One region of the Streptomyces sp. 3214.6 genome, then DNA from elsewhere that is predicted to be linked to it. Evidence: riboswitches for the same ligand, from Rfam matches in the RefSeq annotation. Region 1 holds a riboswitch; each other region holds the start of a gene.

Region 1 (5,793 bases):
TGGTGACCGCGCCGACGTAGACCTTGCCGTCGTCGGTCATCAGGGCGTTGATCAGGCGGGTGGAGAAGACCGTGCCGGAGCCGAACTTACCGCTCACCTTGTCGCCGAAGGAGCCGAGGAAGCCGCCGAGGGCGCCGCCGCCGGCCTCGGAGCCCGAGGGCATGCCCTGGCCGCCGGTGTCGAAGGTGGCGACGGAGGTCCAGCCCTCACCGAGGACGTTGAGACCGGCGGGGCCGCCGAGGTCCTTGGCGAGGTCGTCGTCGGACCTGCCGGAGTGCCCCGGAGCGGTCCGCGTCGCGCCCTCGTCGTCCCACTTGCCTCCGCCGTCGCCCTTCTCGGCCTTGTCGCCCTCGGTGACCTTCGCGCCCTTGGGGGTGGTGAAGTCGAAGGTGGAGGCGGCCGGCTTGGCGAAGGTGACCTGGGTGAAGCCCGCGTCCACGACGGCGGCGCCGCCGCTCGCCGGGGTCAGCGTGAACTTCAGCGGCAGGCCCGTCTTCGCGTCCACGGCCACGCTGATCGCGCCCACCGTGGAACCGGACTGCTTCGGCTTGACCAGCAGCTTGTAGGCGTCGCGCCCGGCGACCTGGACGGTGCCGTCGACGGTCACGGACGTCGTGTCGTCGACCGCCTTCAGGGCGTCCTCGGTGAGGTCCTTGGGCGTGGCCGGAACAGGAGTGTCCTCCTTGCCGGAACTCTCGTCGACGGTGGAGTGGTAGACCTCGTTGGAGGCGCTGTCGTACCCCCACACGTTCTTGCCGTTGTGGATGACGCTGTATTCGGCGGCCTTCTCCAGCAGCGAGAGCTTCTGCCGGTCCGGGCCGTCGGCGGCGACGCGCAGGGTGTGCGTGCCGGACGCGAGTTCGGTGAGCTTGGTGGACGGATCGGCGGACGAACCGTCACCACCCTGCTGGGCGGCACCGGAAAGCAGACCGCTCTCCAGCCCGCCGAGGTCGGGCAGCCCGAGATCGGTGGTGATCTTCACCGTGCCGGACAGCTGCTGGACGTCCGAAGCGGCAATCTTGTCGAGGAGTTGCTGTGCGGTGATCTTCGGCAGGTCGGGGTCGCCGGAGTCGGCGAGTGCCGGGACCAGCCCGATCGTCGCCGCGGCGACACCGATCACGGTGACCGGGACGACGTACCGCACGGCCTTGCGCCGGCCGGCGCGCAGGTCGTCGGCCTCCCCGCTGTTCGGCTCCCCGCCGGTCAGGGTGTCGTCGGATGCCTTCGGTGCCATGTGTGCCTTACCTCCGTCGTCGGCGGCGGCTGGTCATCTCATGCTGAACGCCCCACCCAAGCCGCCATTCTCACCCGAATCGGTGAGGAGTGGTGTTTTCTCGTAGTCCCCATCTGACCAAATCGCCCACACGAAAACGTCAACCCGAGGGCTCAACTCCGCGTACGCCTGCGGTATGACACGAAAGCAAGGAAAGGCCAACCGACCCGTAGGGGTCCCACCGGGAGACGACGCCTTCCCCTAGGGACACGGGGGTTGGACGGCACAGGCGAGGGAGGGGCGCGGGGCTCGCGGTGAGGGCGCGGGGGGTGCGGGGGCGAGGGGTGTGGGGTGTGGGGCGAGGGGTGTGAGGGCCGGGGTGAGGGGGCGGGCCGGGGTAAGGGGGATGCGGGGCCGGTGGGGGGGTGCGGCACCTGAGTGGGGTGCGGCACCTGAGTGGGGTGCGGGGCCTGAGTGGGGTGCGGGGCCTGAGGGGGTGCCGGGCCGACGGCGATCGCCGGAACTGCGCGGGGTGCCGGACCGGAGGAGGGTGCGGCATCCGAGGGGTCGCCGGATCGCAGGGGGTGCCGAACCGGAGGAAGGTGCCGCGCCGGAGGGGTCGCCGGATCGCAGGGGGGTGCCGGGCCACAGGGGGGTGCCGGGCCACAGGGGGGTGCCGGGCCACAGGGGGGTGCCGGGCCACAGGGGGTGGCGGCCCGGAGGCGATCGCCGGGCCGAAGCGGCGTGACGGGCCGGAGCGGCGTGACGGGCCGGAGCGGCGTGACGGGCCGGAGCGGCGTGACGGGCCGGAGCGGCGTGACGGGCCGGAGCGGCGTGACGGGCCGGAGCGGCGTGACGGGCCGCAGGCGGGTGCCGGGCGGGCCGCAGGCGGGTGCCGGGCGGGCCGCAGGCGGGTGCCGGGCGGCGGGCCGGAGGAGGTCAGCCGGCTCGGTGGACCACCGCGTCGCACAGTTCCATCAGCGCCGCCTTCGCGCCGCACTCCCGCAGCGGCGCGAGCGCCGACCGCGCGTCCTTCGCGTACCGCACGGTGTCCCGGCGGGCCTGCTCCAGCGCCGGGTGCGCGCGGAGCGCCTCCAGGGCCTCGGCGAGCCGGGCGTCGTCGCTCAGGTCGGAGTCCAGCAGCTCGCACAGGGCGATGTCCTCGGGCAGCGACAGGCGCGCCGCCCGCTCCCGCAGCCGCAGCACGGGCAGCGTGGGAACGCCCTCGCGAAGATCCGTCCCCGGCGTCTTGCCCGACTCGTGCGAGTCGGACGCGATGTCCAGGACGTCGTCGGCCAGCTGGAAGGCGACGCCCAGCCGCTCGCCGTACTGCGTGAGCACGTCGACGACCGTCTCGTCGGCGCCCGACATCATCGCCCCGAACCGGCAGGCCACCGCCACCAGCGAGCCCGTCTTACCGCCGAGCACGTCGAGGTAGTGCTCGACCGGGTCCCGTCCGTCGGTAGGACCGGCCGTCTCCAGGATCTGCCCGGTGACCAGCCGCTCGAACGCCTCCGCCTGCACCCGCACCGCCTCCGGTCCGAGGTCGGCCAGGATGTGGGAGGCGCGCGCGAAGAGGAAGTCGCCCGTGAGGACGGCGACGGAGTTCCCCCAGCGGGCGTTCGCGCTGGGCACCCCGCGGCGCACGGCGGCCTCGTCCATCACGTCGTCGTGGTACAGCGTGGCCAGGTGGGTCAGCTCCACGACCACGGCCGACGGCACGATGCCCGGCGCGTACGGGTCCCCGAACTGCGACGCGAGCACCACGAGCAGCGGCCGGAACCGCTTCCCGCCCGCCCGCACGAGATGCTGGGCGGCCTCCGTGATGAACGGAACCTCACTCTTGGTGGCCTCGAGCAAGCCTTCCTCGACAGCCGCCAATCCGGCCTGGACATCGGCTTCCAGAGCCTGGTCCCGCACGCTCAGCCCGAACGGCCCGACGACGGTCACGAGGGGTCTCCTGTCTGCTGGTGTCTACTGGCGATTACGCGGTTTGTCGATAGGTCTCTGCCATCACTCAAGTCAGCGTATCCGGTCACGTTTCGATCACCGATAGCCCCCACGGTTACAGGCCAGGTGGTATCGGATCACGCCCGATATGTTCCTGATTCAAATATATGAACAGATATTTATAGAGTTAGCCGGAAGTAAGGACCTTCCACCCGGCAATGCCATCGATGCCGGAGTCGCCATCCCCACCCCCTTCCCACCGCCACCGACTTGGGATCAATGCCCGATTCGCCGCACTTGTGGACGCTGGTGACTTGACTCACTCCCCCCGCCGAAACCGCCCGATCCCGCCCGATCCGGTCGTTCACGGATTCTCCACACCTCCAAGCAAGTTGAGGCTTTGCACCCACAAAGGATCAAGCACCCCATAGGTCACAGACCAAGGTCAATAGGGGTGATCTGTGAATCCGCTACTTGTTTCGGACATGTGCTCTCGCATACGTTCCCGGCCTGTCGGGCGGAACGCCGAATCCTGCCGCCGCCCGTACACCCACCTAGAACGCACGGCAGGAGCGGGGGAACCAGGTAAGTCGCCAGGCCGGATGTTTCGGACATATCGGTACGGCTCGGGGTGAAGTCGCGCCCGTCAGGACGCGACCGGGCAACTCCCGCCCGAACCCGACAGCTCACCTCGCAGGCGCCGGAGAGGAAATTCATCATGTCCGCTGCCGCTCAGCCGCGCCGCACCCGTCGCAACCGTCTCGTCCGCACGCTCACCGTCGCCGCCACCGGCGCGGCCGTGCTCGCCCTGCCGCTCATCGGCGCGACCGGCGCCTCCGCGGCGACCCCGACCGTCGCCACCGCCACCAGCCTCGGATACGCCAACAACCTCGACGGCTGGATCCGTGCCTCCCTCCACGTCATGGCCCAGCACGGGATCCCGGGGACGTACAACGGCATCTACCGCAACGTCATCCGCGAGTCCTCCGGCAACCCCTACGCCATCAACCTCTGGGACTCCAACGCGGCCGCGGGCATCCCGTCCAAGGGCCTGCTCCAGGTCATCGACCCGACCTTCCGCGCCTACCACGTCGCCGGCACCTCCTGGGACTCCTACGACCCGGTCGCCAACATCACCGCCGCCTGCAACTACGCGGCCGCCCGTTACGGCTCGATCGACAACGTGTTCGGCGCGTACTGACAGATCCCCGTAGGACCCCCAGCCCAGGGGCCTACAGGCCCTACAGGCCCTACGAGCCCTACGGGAACAGTCTTTCGAGGACGACGGCCACGCCGTCGTCCTCGTTCGACGTCGTCACCTCGTCGGCCACCGCCTTGAGTTCGGGGTGGGCGTTGGCCATCGCGACTCCGCGCGCGGCCCAGTCGAACATCGGGATGTCGTTGGGCATGTCCCCGAAGGCGACGGTGTCCTCGGGCCGCAGGCCCAGGTGTTCGGCGGCCAGGGCCAGGCCCGTCGCCTTGGTGATCCCGCAGGGCTGGAGCTCGACCGTGCCGGGTCCCGACATGGTGACCGTGGCGAGCGAGCCGACCGCCGCACGGGCCGTCGCCGCCAACTCGTCGTCGGACAGGGTGGGATGGCGCAGCAGCACCTTGCTGATCGGCTCGCACCACAGATCATCGCGCCGGTCGACCCGCAGGGCGGGCAGCGTCGGGTGCGGCATCCGGTAGCCCGGCTCGATGAGCGTCAGCCCGTCCACGCCGTCCTGATCGACGGCCGCGTACAGCTGCCCCACCTCCGCCTCGATCTTGCCGAGCGCGGTCTCGGCCAGCTCCCGGTCCAGGGTGACCGACCACAGCAGACGGTCCGCGCCGGCGTCGTACAACTGCGCGCCCTGTCCGCACACCGCGAGCCCCCTGCTGTGCAGCCGGTCGAGCAGGGGGCGTACGCGCGGCGCGGGGCGTCCTGTGACCACCAGGTGGCGTGCGCCGGCGGCGGCCACCCGCGCGAGCGCGTCGAGGGACCGGTCGGAGAACGTGTCGTCGCCGCGCAGCAGCGTTCCGTCCAGGTCGGTGGCGATGAGGGAGTACGCAGAGTACGGGGTGTGCTCGGCATATGCGGTGGGTGCGGCCATGATCAGAGAATACGGATGCCGCACCCCCCTGGTTCGACGCGAGCCGGACGACGACCAGGTCCTGTCCGGTTCTGCCAACTCCCCTTTGTCTACTGGTGCGGAACTGGCTGAGGACGGGCACAAAGAAACGGCTTTCTGGCGCATCGCCGGGTAGTGGACGGTTAAAGGCCTCTGTACCGGTTGGCAACAAGATGGGACGCTACCTACCGCGACGCCCGGGTGGAGCGGTACCGTCCAGGTGTCCAGGGGGGACTTGATCGGGGGGTCAGGTTGAGCAGTGGGCGCATTCGTGTGCTGAGGCCGGAAGACCTCGGCGAGGGGGACAGGGAGCGGTGGCGCGCGCTGCGTGCCGCGTCGACGCTTCCGCGAAACCCCTTCATGGAACCGGAGTTCACCGACGCCGTGGGCCTCGTGCGGCCACGCGCGCGCGTGGCGGTGGTGTACGAGGGGCGTGAGCCGGTCGGCTTCCTCCCCTATGAGCGGGGCCGGCTCGGCCAGGGTCAGGCCCTCGCGTACGGCGTCTCGGACGCGCAGGGC
Region 2 (5,793 bases), 4.3 Mb from region 1:
CCCGACCGTCCGCCCGCCATGTCCTGCCCGAGTTCACCGAACGCACGAGCTTCGGCACCCGGACGATGGATCCGTACTCGAAGCTGCTGGAGGAGCGGATCGTCTTCCTGGGGACGCCGATCGACGACTTCTCGGCGAACAACGTGATGGCCCAGTTCATGTACCTGGAGCACAAGGACCCGGACCGGGACATCGCGCTCTACATCAACTCCCCCGGCGGCTCGTTCAGCGCGATGACGGCCCTGTACGACACGATCCGGTATGTCACCTGCGACGTGGAGACGACCTGTCTGGGCCAGGCGGGTTCGTCGGCGGCGGTGCTGCTCGCGGCGGGCACGCCGGGCAAGCGGTTCGCCCTGCCGGGCGCGCGGATGACGATCCGCCAGCCGTCCCTGCCCGAGCCCGTCGAAGGACAGGCCAGCGATCTCGCCATCCAGGCCGATGAACTGGCGCGCATCCGGGCCACCCTGGAGGGGATGCTCGTCCTGCACACCGGGCGCAGCCCGGAGCAGGTCAGCGCGGACATCGAGCGCGACAAGTTCCTCACCGCCCCGGAGGCCCTGGAGTACGGCCTGGTGGACGGCATCATCTCCACCCGCAAGACCTCGGCCGGCGGCCAGGGTGGGAGGTGAGGGGCCGATGGTGCCCGAACTGCCGCCGCTGCCCGCGTTGACGTGCGCCGAGGCCGAGTTGATCGACGGTTACCTCGACGTCGTCGACCTGCTCGGCCGTATCAATCCCGCCCACCACGGCGACACGTACCGCGGGCTGCGGGCCGCCCAGGCTCTGGTGAGCAAGGCCGCCGTACTGCGTGACGCGCTGACGCTGATGCACCAGCGGGGCGAGAACGAGCTGCACGCCCCGACGCTCGCGCGGGCGCTGTGCGTCCTGGACGGGGAGCGCCGCACGGCGCGCGTCACGGTGCCTCCGCTCTCCGACAGTTGACGCGACCCGGCTCCGGCCGGGCGGTCCGCGCCCCGAGCGTGCCGTCCGGCCCGGAGTTGAAACGGACCAGACGGGCGACCCCCGTTCGGCGTAGCGTGCGCTGTCTTCCACGGCCGGTAGAGGTTGCGCAAATGGGCGCTCTTCGGGCGGAATAAAAGGCTCCACCGCTGGTCCGGGGCCCTGTGGCCGCCTTGACACCTGATCGGCCATCAGGGTGTCCACCCGAACGGGTGAGTGGTGAGTAACCCCACAAATCCCCGGTTCCATTGGGATTTTCGGACATCCGTGAGCCAAGATCCCTGACTGACGACAAGCCCCCGCCACAAGAGGCGGGGCGGTCCGGGCGGACGCCGAGTCCTGCCGCCGCCCGGATGACCGGTCGACAGAAGTGCATCGGCAGGAGTGGAGGACCCAAGCACGACGGGTCGCCGGAACGGTCACGCCATGACCGGGCCGAGCAGCCCTTGGGGTGAAGCCGCGTCAGCGGCCGGGCAACTTCGCCAGCCCGAATCCGACAGGTCATCCTTCACAGGCGGCTGACGAAGGGTTGCGCATGACTGCGCTCAATCGTGTCCCGTCGCTCATGGTCCGGGCCGGTACGGCCTCGGCCTTCGCCATCGCCGCCGTCGGCGGCTCGGTCGTGGTTCCCGGGCTCGCCCCGGACGCCTCGGCTGCCACACCGGCGACGAAGGCGCTCCAGATCGCGGCCTCCAAGAAGGGCGCTCCGTACAAGTACGGGGCCACCGGGCCGAAGAGGTTCGACTGCTCCGGGCTCACGCTGTACTCGTACAAGAAGGCGGGCAAGACCCTGCCTCGGACGGCGGCCCAGCAGTACAACAAGACGAAGCACATCTCGGCGTCCAGCCGCAAGGCGGGCGACCTCGTGTTCTTCCACTCGGGTTCGAACGTGTACCACGTCGGGATCTACGCGGGTAACGGCAAGATCTGGCACTCGCCGAAGACCGGGGACGTGGTGAAACTGCAGAAGATCTGGACCAAGAGCGTCTGGTACGGGCGGGTCCGCTGAGCCGGGTCCACTGAGCCTCCCGGGGCGGCGCCGGCGTCCCTGACGCGCCCTCACCGCCCCGGGATCTCGCCCTCCGCCGGGGCAGTCAGGGCTCCGGCCACCGGCTCCGCCAACGGGACGGTCCACGGGAGTACGACGGTGACCGTCTTGCCGCCCTCCCGGGTGGGCCGCACTCTGAGCTTGCCGCCGCACTCCGCGGTCAGCCAGCGAATGATCACCAGGCCTCGGCCGTTGTCCTGCTGGACGGCGGCCGGCAGTCGTTTCGGGAAGCGCGGGTGGCTGTCGGTGACGCCGATGCGCAGCTGTTCGTCACGGTCGAGGACGAGGTCCACCGTGAAGGTGGGGGATTGCCCGAAAGTGTGCTGTACGGCGTTGGTGGCGAGTTCTGAGACGATCAGCCGGACGGTGTCGGCCGCCTCCGTGTCCGCCGGCAGACCCCACTCCCCGAGGGTGCCGACCACGAAGCCGCGGGCCGTGGAGACCGAAGCGGGATCGCTCGGCAGAGTGACGGATGCTTCCAGGTGATCTGCCATGGCGACGTCGTCCCTTTCCCACGGGACCGAAGTCCGACACGGTGCGTGTGGTTCGAGTACGGTCCCGGACTGGTGCTTCTTCGCCAGACTGCCATTACCGCGCCGGTCACGGGTGGCGATCCACCAAGTTATGCATATATCTGTCGCTCGATGCGGTGAACTCTGCGACGACAGAGCGTATTTGGACGGCCCGTAAGGAGTAAGGAGGAGCCCATGCAACACGGTCCCGCGGTGCGCCGCCGGAAACTGGGCGCCGAACTGCGCACACTGCGCACCCAGGCGGGCCTCACCAGTGGTGAGGCGGCCCGGCTCGTGGGCTGGCACCAGTCCAAGGTGAGCCGCATCGAGACCGGCACCAGTGGGTCAAAACCGGCCGATGTGCGGTTACTCCTCGACGCCTACGGTGTGGCCGATCCACAGCTGCGGGAGCTGATGCTGGCGCTGGCGGGCGTCGAGGGCAGCGGCGGTCGGGACCACTGGTGGCACGCCTACCGCGGGGTGCTGCCGCCCACCTACCGGGACTTCATCAGTCTGGAGTCCCAGGCGAGCGCGATGCGCACACTGGAGACGAGTGTGGTACCGGGGCTGCTGCAGACGCCCGAGTACGCGCGTGCGGTGACCAGGGCCGCGGTGGAGGGCGCCGACGAGGAGCAGCTCGACACCCTGGTGGAGGTACGGCTGGCCCGCCAGGACGTGCTGCGCGCGCAGCCGCCGCTGGAGCTGAACGCGGTGCTGGACGAGGCGGTGCTGCGGCGGGAGGTGGGCGGGCCCGAGGTGATGGCGCATCAGCTCGGTCGGCTGGTGGAGGCGGCCCGGCTGCCGCAGGTGAGACTTCAGGTCCTGCCGTTCTCCGCCGGGGCGCATATCGGCCTAACCGGCCCTTTCGTTATCTTCTCATTTTCGCGCACTTCTGATCTGGATGTGGTTGTCCTCGACCACTTGACGAGTAGCCTCTATCTCGAACGGAAAGAAGACCTCCAGGCCTACACCGAGGCCTTCAACGCCCTTCGGGCGCACGCCCTTTCGCCCGGGGACTCATCGGATTACATCGCCGCGATAGCCGACGGCGCGTAAGGAGGCACCATGTCCGCACTACCGCGGAACGTACCTTCCAGTACCGATTCCGATCACCTCCCGCAGGTGCGGTGGCTGCGCAGCAGCTACAGCACGGGAGCGAACAACTGCGTGGAGACCGCCCGGCCGGCCATCGGCCCCTGGGCCGGCCTGCTCGCCGTACGCGACTCCAAGGACCCGGCCGGACCCGCCCTGCTCTTCTCCCCCGAGAGCTGGACGGGCTTCACGGCAGCGTTCCGCTGAGCGCACCGCGGCACAACACACCGCAGTAGTCGGCAAGCGGTGCTCAGCGGCGACCCACGGCCGTGTCACGCCGACTCATGGTCGTGTCTCGTCGATCACCCGTACAGCGCGTTCCAGCTCGGCCCCGGAGAGGTCCGCACGGGCGGTCAGCCTCAGGCGTGAGATGCCGTCGGGCACGGAGGGAGGACGGAAGCAGCCCACGGCCAGGCCTGCCGACCGGCAGTCCGCCGCCCACCGCACGGCCTCCTCCGGGGACGGCGCACGCACGGAGACGACCGCGGCGTCCGGACGCACCGCTTCCAGACCCGCGGCCGTCAGCCGGGAGTACAGCTCGTCCGCCACCGCACGCGCGCGCGGCGCGCGCTGCGGCTCCGCGCGCAGCAGCCTGAGGGCGGCCAGCGCCGCGCCCGCCGCCGCCGGGGCCAGGCCGGTGTCGAAGATGAACGTCCGAGCCGCGTTGAGCAGATGGTCGATCACGCGCGCGGGGCCCAGCACCGCACCGCCCTGACTGCCGAGCGACTTCGACAGCGTGACCGTGACGACGACGTCGGCGGCGCCCGCGAGACCCGCCGCGTACGGAGCGCCTTGGCCGCCGTCCCCGAGCACGCCGAGCCCGTGGGCGTCGTCGAGGACCAGTCCGGCGCCGTGCTCCCGGCAGGCGGCCGCGAGAGCGGCCAGCGGGGCGGCGTCTCCGTCGACGGAGAAGACCGTGTCGGAGACGGCCACGGCCGGGCCGTCGTGCGTGCCGAGCGCCTTGCGCACCGCCTGCGGGTCGGCGTGTCCGACGACCTGGGTGGTACCGCGGGCGAGTCGGCAGCCGTCGATGAGCGAGGCGTGGTTGCCCGCGTCGGAGACGATCAGCGAGCCGTGCGGGGCCAGCGCGGTGACGGCGGCGAGGTTGGCCGCGTACCCGGAGGAGAACACGAGGGCCGCCTCGAACCCGCAGTGCTGCGCGAGCTCCCGCTCCAGCTCGCCGTGCAGCTCGGTGGTGCCGGTGACCAGTCGGGAACCGGTCGCGCCGCCGCCCCACGTCCTGGCGGCCTCCACGGCCCCCGCCACCACCCGGGGATGCCGGGCCAGACCCAGGTAGTCGTTGCTCGCGAGGTCGAGGAGCGGGGAGTCTGCCGTGCGGGGCCGCAGCGTCCGCACAAGTCCGGCGCGGCGGCGCAGCTCCGCCTGCTCGTCGATCCAGCCGAACGCCATGGGTCCTCCGGGCTTTTGTAGGTAGCGGACAGACACTAGCGGCAGCGATCGCCACCCACGGTGTGGCAATACCCACACGTCGAAGCGGGTGTGTTGTGCGATCCCTACCTTGGCCCGAAGCGGGTGCGTAGGACAGGATCGGCTCTCATGGACCTGCTGAACACGCTGGTGGACAAGGGGCTTCGGCGCGAGCTGCCGACCCGCGAGGAAGCTCTGGCCGTCCTCGCCACTTCCGACGACGACGTGCTGGACGTGGTGGCTGCGGCCGGGAAGGTGCGCCGGCACTGGTTCGGGCGACGGGTGAAGCTCAACTATCTCGTCAACCTCAAGTCGGGCCTGTGCCCCGAGGACTGCTCGTACTGCTCGCAGCGGCTCGGCTCCACGGCCGGGATCCTGAAGTACACCTGGCTCAAGCCCGACGAGGCCTCCCGGGCCGCGGCGGCGGGGCTCGCGGGCGGGGCCAAGCGGGTCTGTCTGGTGGCGTCCGGGCGCGGTCCGACGGACCGGGACGTCGACCGGGTGGCCGGCACCATCAAGGCGATCAAGGAAGAGAACGAGGGCGTCGAGGTGTGCGCCTGTCTGGGCCTGCTCTCCGACGGCCAGGCCGAGCGGCTGCGCGAGGCGGGCGCGGACGCCTACAACCACAACCTGAACACCTCCGAGTCGACGTACGGGGACATCACGACCACGCACACGTACGCCGACCGGGTGGACACGGTCAACAAGGCGCACGCGGCCGGCCTGTCGGCCTGCTCGGGCCTGATCGCC
Region 3 (5,793 bases), 210 kb from region 1:
GGCGGCGGTGGGGAGCCGGTCACCTGGGGGAGGACGCTAGGCCGGTTTATGTCGGGTCGGTAACGCGAAGTACGGAAGTGACGTGAGCGGACTGCCGGGTGACCGTATGTGTCCGACAATCCGGACCGAGTACGTCAGGTTCGCGCGGCGCGCTGACCGAAGCGGTGATTCCGGGACATCTTCGGAGCGGCGGGTGCTATGGAGCGCATATATGCACATGCTGTAGGGAGGGCCGGTGTCGGGCGGCGCGGGGGCGGCTGATTAGCATCCGGCTTCATGGGCGTACTCATCCATCTTTTCGTCGGCCTGCACATCATCGGCATCGCCGCGCTCCTGGGCGGCTTCCTCACACAGATGAAGGCGATGGGCCAGGGCACGGCACGGTTCGTTCCCGCGATGCTGCACGGCGCGGCGACGATGCTGGTCACCGGCGTGATCCTGGTCGGCCTCAACCAGGCCGACGACCAGCACATCAACAACATCAAGATCGGTGTGAAGCTGGCCCTGCTGATCGTGATCCTCGGCCTCGTCTATGTGAAGCGGGACGACGAGAAGGTGGAGAAGCCGCTGTTCGGCCTGGTCGGAGCGCTGACCGTGGCGAACATCTTCATCGCGGTGCTCTGGACCTGACGGAGGCACGGGCCGCGGCGAGTGCCAGAGCGGCGACGACCAGCCACGCCGCCACCGCCACCCACAGCAGCACCTCCCCCGGTTCCTTGAGCGCCGGGACGTCGACGGCGGCGGCCACGGACAGGGTCGCCGCCGCTGTCATCCCCAGCGGGAACACCGTCGCCCAGCGGCGCACGTCGTAGCGCGGCCGGGGCCGTGCGACCTCGGCGATCAGCAGGACGGCGCACCAGGCCAGGTCGAGCACCAGCAGCGCGACGGTCACCGTGCGCAGGACACCGGTGTCGTCGCCGTTCCACAGATACAGGTCCCCGTCGTCGGCCGCGAGGAGTTTCGCCCCGGCGAGCGCCGAGATGGCGAGGGCGCCGCCCGCGATCCACTGGTCCCCATGGCCCTCGGCCACCTGACGCAGGTCGAACAGGGCCAGGGCGACGCAGTAGAGCACGATCCCGAGCCCGAACAGCACGAGCGCGGTGTGCGCGAGCCAGGCCGCGGACTCCATCGCGGCGAGGGCCGCTCCGAGCACGGCGAGGCCCTGCGTGGCCACGCAGCCCAGGAACACCGTCCCGGGCATGCGCCGCCTCCACCGCCGTACGACGGTCACGAACAGCACGGGCCACAGCACCGCCGCCAGCGCCAGCAGTGCCTCGGCCGGGGTCCGCCGGCCGAGCGCGCAGAGGCCGGTGCCGAGCACGGTCGTCGCCGCCACGGCGGTCAGCGCCCCCGGCGTGCCCGCCTCGGCCAGCCACCGCTCGGGCGCCCGCAGCAGGCGAGCGACGAAGTCCGCTGCCAGCGCCGCCCACGCGACGCCCGCCGTCGCCAGAGTGACGCGGGACAGCACGTCGTATCCCGTGAGGTGCAGGCCGACCGACACGATCCCGGTCGCCATCACCGCGGACCCGGCCGCCGGCGGCCTCCGCGCCCACCAGAGGCGGAGAGCGGAGCCGGGAGAGGGCGCGGGCGAGGGACGAGCCGAGGAGCCGGGCATGCGCCCGATGCTAAGGAGCACGACACAGCCCACGAGCGGGGCACGCGCGCGGGCGACCAGAAATGCGCGCGGGTGCAGGCGCGGAGTGAGGACTGGGGGGTGGGGCCTGGTAGAGCGGGCGCGCAGAGCACGTGTGTGGGGCGGGTCATGGGCGCCGTGCAGGGCGTGAGCGGGGCCCGCGGGGCTGAGCGGGAGCGGTGGCGGGCGATTGCGCCGGCGCGGGGCGCGCCAGGCGGCCGCTCAGCGCGGCCCGCGCCACGTCGCTGGACACGAAGCGCACTGCCCGCTCTCGCCTCCGCCTCCGTTTCCGCGAACGAACCCCACGCGCGCGTGCCCGCTACGCAGCCCACGCGCGCGTGCGCTACGGCGTTCCCCCGCGGCTGCCTGCCGTGAGGCTCGCGCGTGTGTGTGCGCTCAAGCCGGGCGCACCACGCTGTGGATGCCCGACTCGCCGTCGTAGTAGATCGACTCCTCGCGGACGTAGGCGCCGGGCTTCGGGGCGTGGATCATCATGCCGTTGCCTATGTAGACGCCGACGTGGCTGACGTCGTCGTAGAAGAAGACCAGGTCGCCGGGCCGGGCGTCGGCGAGGGAGACGGTGGTGCCGGCGTTCACCTGGTCGTAGGTGGTGCGCGGGAGGCTGACGCCGGCGGCCTTCCAGGCGGCCTGGGTGAGGCCGGAGCAGTCGTAGGAGTCGGGGCCCGTGGCACCCCAGACGTACGGCTTGCCGATCTGCGCGCGGGCGAAGGCGAGCGCTTTCTCGGCCTTGGTGGCGTACGAGGAGTCCCCGGGGGAGGTGGACGAGGACCCGGTCCCGGTCCCGGTCCCAGTCCCGGTGTCTGTGTTCGACGAGCCCGTGCCGCTCTCCTGCTGCGCCGCGGCCTGGTCCGCGGCCTGCTGCCGGGTGAGCTCCGCCGCCTGCCGGGCGGCCTCCTCCCGCTTCTGCTTCTCGATCGCCGCGAGGCGGGCCTTCTCCTGGGCCGTCAGCCGGGACAGCAGCTCGCGCGCGTCGCCGAGCTTCTTCTGGACGGTGGCCTTGGCGGTCTTCAGGTCGCTCTGCGTGTCGGTGAGCGACGCGAGGCTCTCCGCGGCCTCCTGGCGCTTGCGCATCGTCGCAGACTGCTCGGTGGCGAAGTCGTCGACCGCACCCTTCTGGCGGTCGGTCAGCCGGCTCATCAGCTGGTTCTGGTCGAAGTAGTCCTGCGGGGTGTCCGCGAGCAGGAAGGTCGCCGTGTCGGGCGCGGAGGCGCCGGTGCGGTATTGGGCCGCGGCATAGGAACCCAGCTCCTGCCGCGCCTCGTTGAGCTTCTGGGTGCGCTGTGCGACGTCGTCCAGGAGGCCGTCGACCTGCTTGCGCTGCTTGGTCGTCTTCTCCTTGGCGGCGTTGTACTTCTCGGTCGCCGACTCCGCCTGGCGATAGAGGTCGTCGACCTTCTTCTCGACCTCCTCCAGGCTCGGCTTGCCGTCGTCCGACGGGGCGGCGTTCGCCGTCTGGGAGAGCAGGGCCACGGACGTCAGGGCGGCGGTGGCGAGAGCGGGTGTGCGGATGCCTGCCACGCGCGGGCCCGCGGAGCGCGGCTTGCGGTGCTGCGACGCCAAGGGAGGCGACTCCTTCCAGTGCTCCGCCTACCGAGTTAGCTGTCGGGTTCGGGCGGGTAGATCATCGGAAGGGTTGCCCTACGGCCGCCTCCCCGGAAGGGGGTTGGGCCGATTCACCCCAGGGTTTCGGTGGGTCCCCGGCTCCGGCTGGCGCGAGCGGGCGCGTCGGACTCGGCGGAGGCCGCGCGGCCCGGCGGGGTTCGCCGGTGGGGGTCGTACGGCCTGCCCGGCACGGTAGCCAACTCGTGTGGCCCCTGTGAAGGTTGATGGGTGATATGCCCGATACATTTTCGTGACCTCGGGCTGTGATCTCGTGCTTCGACCACGTCGGTCGCGGATCGTGACGGATGTCTGCCGGAGGGTGAGTGGGGGAGATGTTTCCGGGAGGGCGGCCGGTTGTCAGTGGCGCCCCCTAGACTCGGAGAGCGATGAGCAGCCTCTTTGACGACAGCTTCCTGGCGGACCTCCAGGGCCCCCGCGCCCACGAGGACGAGCCCCCGCCGCCGCCCGAGGACGATCACGGACCGGAGTCGGTTCCGGACGATCTGTTCGGCGGGAAGTTCGACGTGCCCCCGGACCGGGACGCCTACTACCGCGGCGGCGCCCCGCGCCCGGCGCTGGACGCGGCGGCGCTCCTGGAGGGGCTGAACGACAACCAGCGCGCGGCGGTCGTGCACGCCGGCACCCCGCTGCTCATCGTGGCCGGCGCCGGCTCCGGCAAGACGCGTGTGCTCACCCACCGCATCGCCCACCTGCTGGCCGAGCGCAACGTGCACCCGGGGCAGATCCTCGCGATCACCTTCACCAACAAGGCCGCGGGTGAGATGAAGGAGCGCGTCGAGCAGCTCGTCGGCCCGCGCGCGAACGCGATGTGGGTGATGACGTTCCACAGCGCGTGCGTGCGCATCCTGCGCCGGGAGAGCAAGAAGCTCGGCTTCACGTCGTCGTTCTCGATCTACGACGCCGCCGACTCCAAGCGCCTGATGGCCCTGGTCTGCCGCGACCTGGACCTCGACCCCAAGCGCTACCCGCCCAAGTCCTTCAGCGCCAAGATCAGCAACCTCAAGAACGAGCTGATCGACGAGGAGGACTTCGCCGCCCAGGCCGCCGACGGCTTCGAGAAGACCCTCGCCCAGGCCTACGCCATGTACCAGTCGCGGCTGCGCGAGGCGAATGCCCTCGACTTCGACGACCTGATCATGACGACGGTCAACCTGCTGCGCGCCTTCCCGGACGTCGCCGAGCACTACCGCCGCCGCTTCCGCCACGTCCTCGTCGACGAGTACCAGGACACCAACCACGCCCAGTACGCCCTGGTCAGGGAGCTGGTCGGCACCTCCGAGCACCCTGTCGACGTGCCCCCGAACGAGTACGACGTGCCGCCCGCCGAGCTCTGCGTCGTCGGTGACGCCGACCAGTCGATCTACGCCTTCCGGGGCGCGACGATCCGCAACATCCTCCAGTTCGAGGAGGACTACGCGGACGCGACGACGATCCTGCTGGAGCAGAACTACCGCTCCACGCAGACGATCCTGTCCGCCGCCAACGCGGTCATCGAGCGCAACGAGTCCCGCCGCCCCAAGAACCTGTGGACCAACGCGGGCGCGGGCGCGCGCATCACCGGCTACGTCGCCGACACCGAGCACGACGAGGCGCAGTTCGTCGCCGACGAGATAGACCGACTGACGGACGCGGGCGACGCGAAGGCCGGTGACGTCGCCGTCTTCTACCGCACCAACGCCCAGTCCCGTGTCTTCGAAGAGATCTTCATCCGGGTCGGCCTGCCCTACAAGGTCGTCGGCGGCGTCCGCTTCTACGAGCGCAAGGAGGTCCGGGACGTCCTGGCCTACCTGCGCGTGCTGGCCAATCCCGAGGACTCGGTGCCGCTGCGCCGGATCCTCAACGTGCCCAAGCGGGGCATCGGCGAGCGCGCCGAGGCGATGATCGACGCCCTGTCCCAGCGCGAGAAGATCAGCTTCCCGCAGGCGCTGCAGCGCGTCGACGAGGCCTACGGCATGGCCTCGCGGTCGACGAACGCCGTGAAGCGGTTCAACGCGCTGATGGACGAGCTCCGTACGATCGTCGAGTCGGGTGCGGGGCCTGCGACGGTCCTGGAGGCGGTGCTCGAACGCACCGGCTACCTCGCCGAGTTGCAGGCCTCCACCGACCCGCAGGACGAGACCCGTATCGAGAACCTCCAGGAACTCGCCGCGGTGGCCCTGGAGTTCGAGCAGGAATCCGGGGAGGGGGAGAGTGAGGGTGCGACGCCGCCCGGGCTCTCCGACTTCCTGGAGCGGGTCGCCCTGGTCGCCGACTCCGACCAGATCCCCGACGAGCAGGAGGACGGCTCGGGCGTCATCACCCTGATGACCCTGCACACCGCCAAGGGCCTCGAGTTCCCGGTCGTCTTCCTCACCGGCATGGAGGACGGCGTCTTCCCGCACATGCGTGCCCTCGGCCAGACCATGGAGCTGGAGGAGGAGCGCCGGCTCGCGTACGTGGGCATCACGCGCGCGCGTGAACGGCTCTATCTCACCCGGTCGTCGCTGCGCAGCGCGTGGGGGCAGCCGTCGTACAAC

The links. Region 1 has a riboswitch for cyclic di-AMP ahead of B5557_RS18305 (transglycosylase SLT domain-containing protein). Riboswitches for the same ligand answer to the same signal wherever they lie in the genome.
Region 2: linked by a shared signal. The riboswitch ahead of B5557_RS37990 (C40 family peptidase) and the one ahead of B5557_RS18305 (transglycosylase SLT domain-containing protein) in region 1 are both predicted to bind cyclic di-AMP.
Region 3: linked by a shared signal. The riboswitch ahead of B5557_RS17290 (C40 family peptidase) and the one ahead of B5557_RS18305 (transglycosylase SLT domain-containing protein) in region 1 are both predicted to bind cyclic di-AMP.

The regions. Positions count from the first base shown of each region.
Region 1 covers NZ_LT670819.1:4,108,458-4,114,250, forward strand. The annotation lists gene B5557_RS18295 (LolA family protein) at 1-1,234, opposite strand, end outside; gene B5557_RS18300 (polyprenyl synthetase family protein) at 2,153-3,163, opposite strand; cyclic di-AMP (ydaO/yuaA leader) riboswitch at 3,677-3,878, shown strand; gene B5557_RS18305 (transglycosylase SLT domain-containing protein) at 3,882-4,364, shown strand; gene B5557_RS18310 (HAD family hydrolase) at 4,423-5,256, opposite strand; gene B5557_RS18315 (GNAT family N-acetyltransferase) at 5,548-5,793, shown strand, end outside.
Region 2 covers NZ_LT670819.1:8,391,459-8,397,251, reverse strand. The annotation lists gene B5557_RS38000 (ATP-dependent Clp protease proteolytic subunit) at 1-632, shown strand, start outside; gene B5557_RS37995 (hypothetical protein) at 640-945, shown strand; cyclic di-AMP (ydaO/yuaA leader) riboswitch at 1,325-1,495, shown strand; gene B5557_RS37990 (C40 family peptidase) at 1,499-1,972, shown strand; gene B5557_RS37985 (ATP-binding protein) at 2,023-2,505, opposite strand; gene B5557_RS37980 (helix-turn-helix domain-containing protein) at 2,719-3,579, shown strand; gene B5557_RS37975 (DUF397 domain-containing protein) at 3,589-3,822, shown strand; gene B5557_RS37970 (8-amino-7-oxononanoate synthase) at 3,898-5,025, opposite strand; gene bioB (biotin synthase BioB) at 5,173-5,793, shown strand, end outside.
Region 3 covers NZ_LT670819.1:3,896,763-3,902,555, reverse strand. The annotation lists gene B5557_RS17300 (hypothetical protein) at 277-630, shown strand; gene B5557_RS17295 (tellurite resistance/C4-dicarboxylate transporter family protein) at 608-1,615, opposite strand; gene B5557_RS17290 (C40 family peptidase) at 2,030-3,214, opposite strand; cyclic di-AMP (ydaO/yuaA leader) riboswitch at 3,222-3,387, opposite strand; gene pcrA (DNA helicase PcrA) at 3,643-5,793, shown strand, end outside.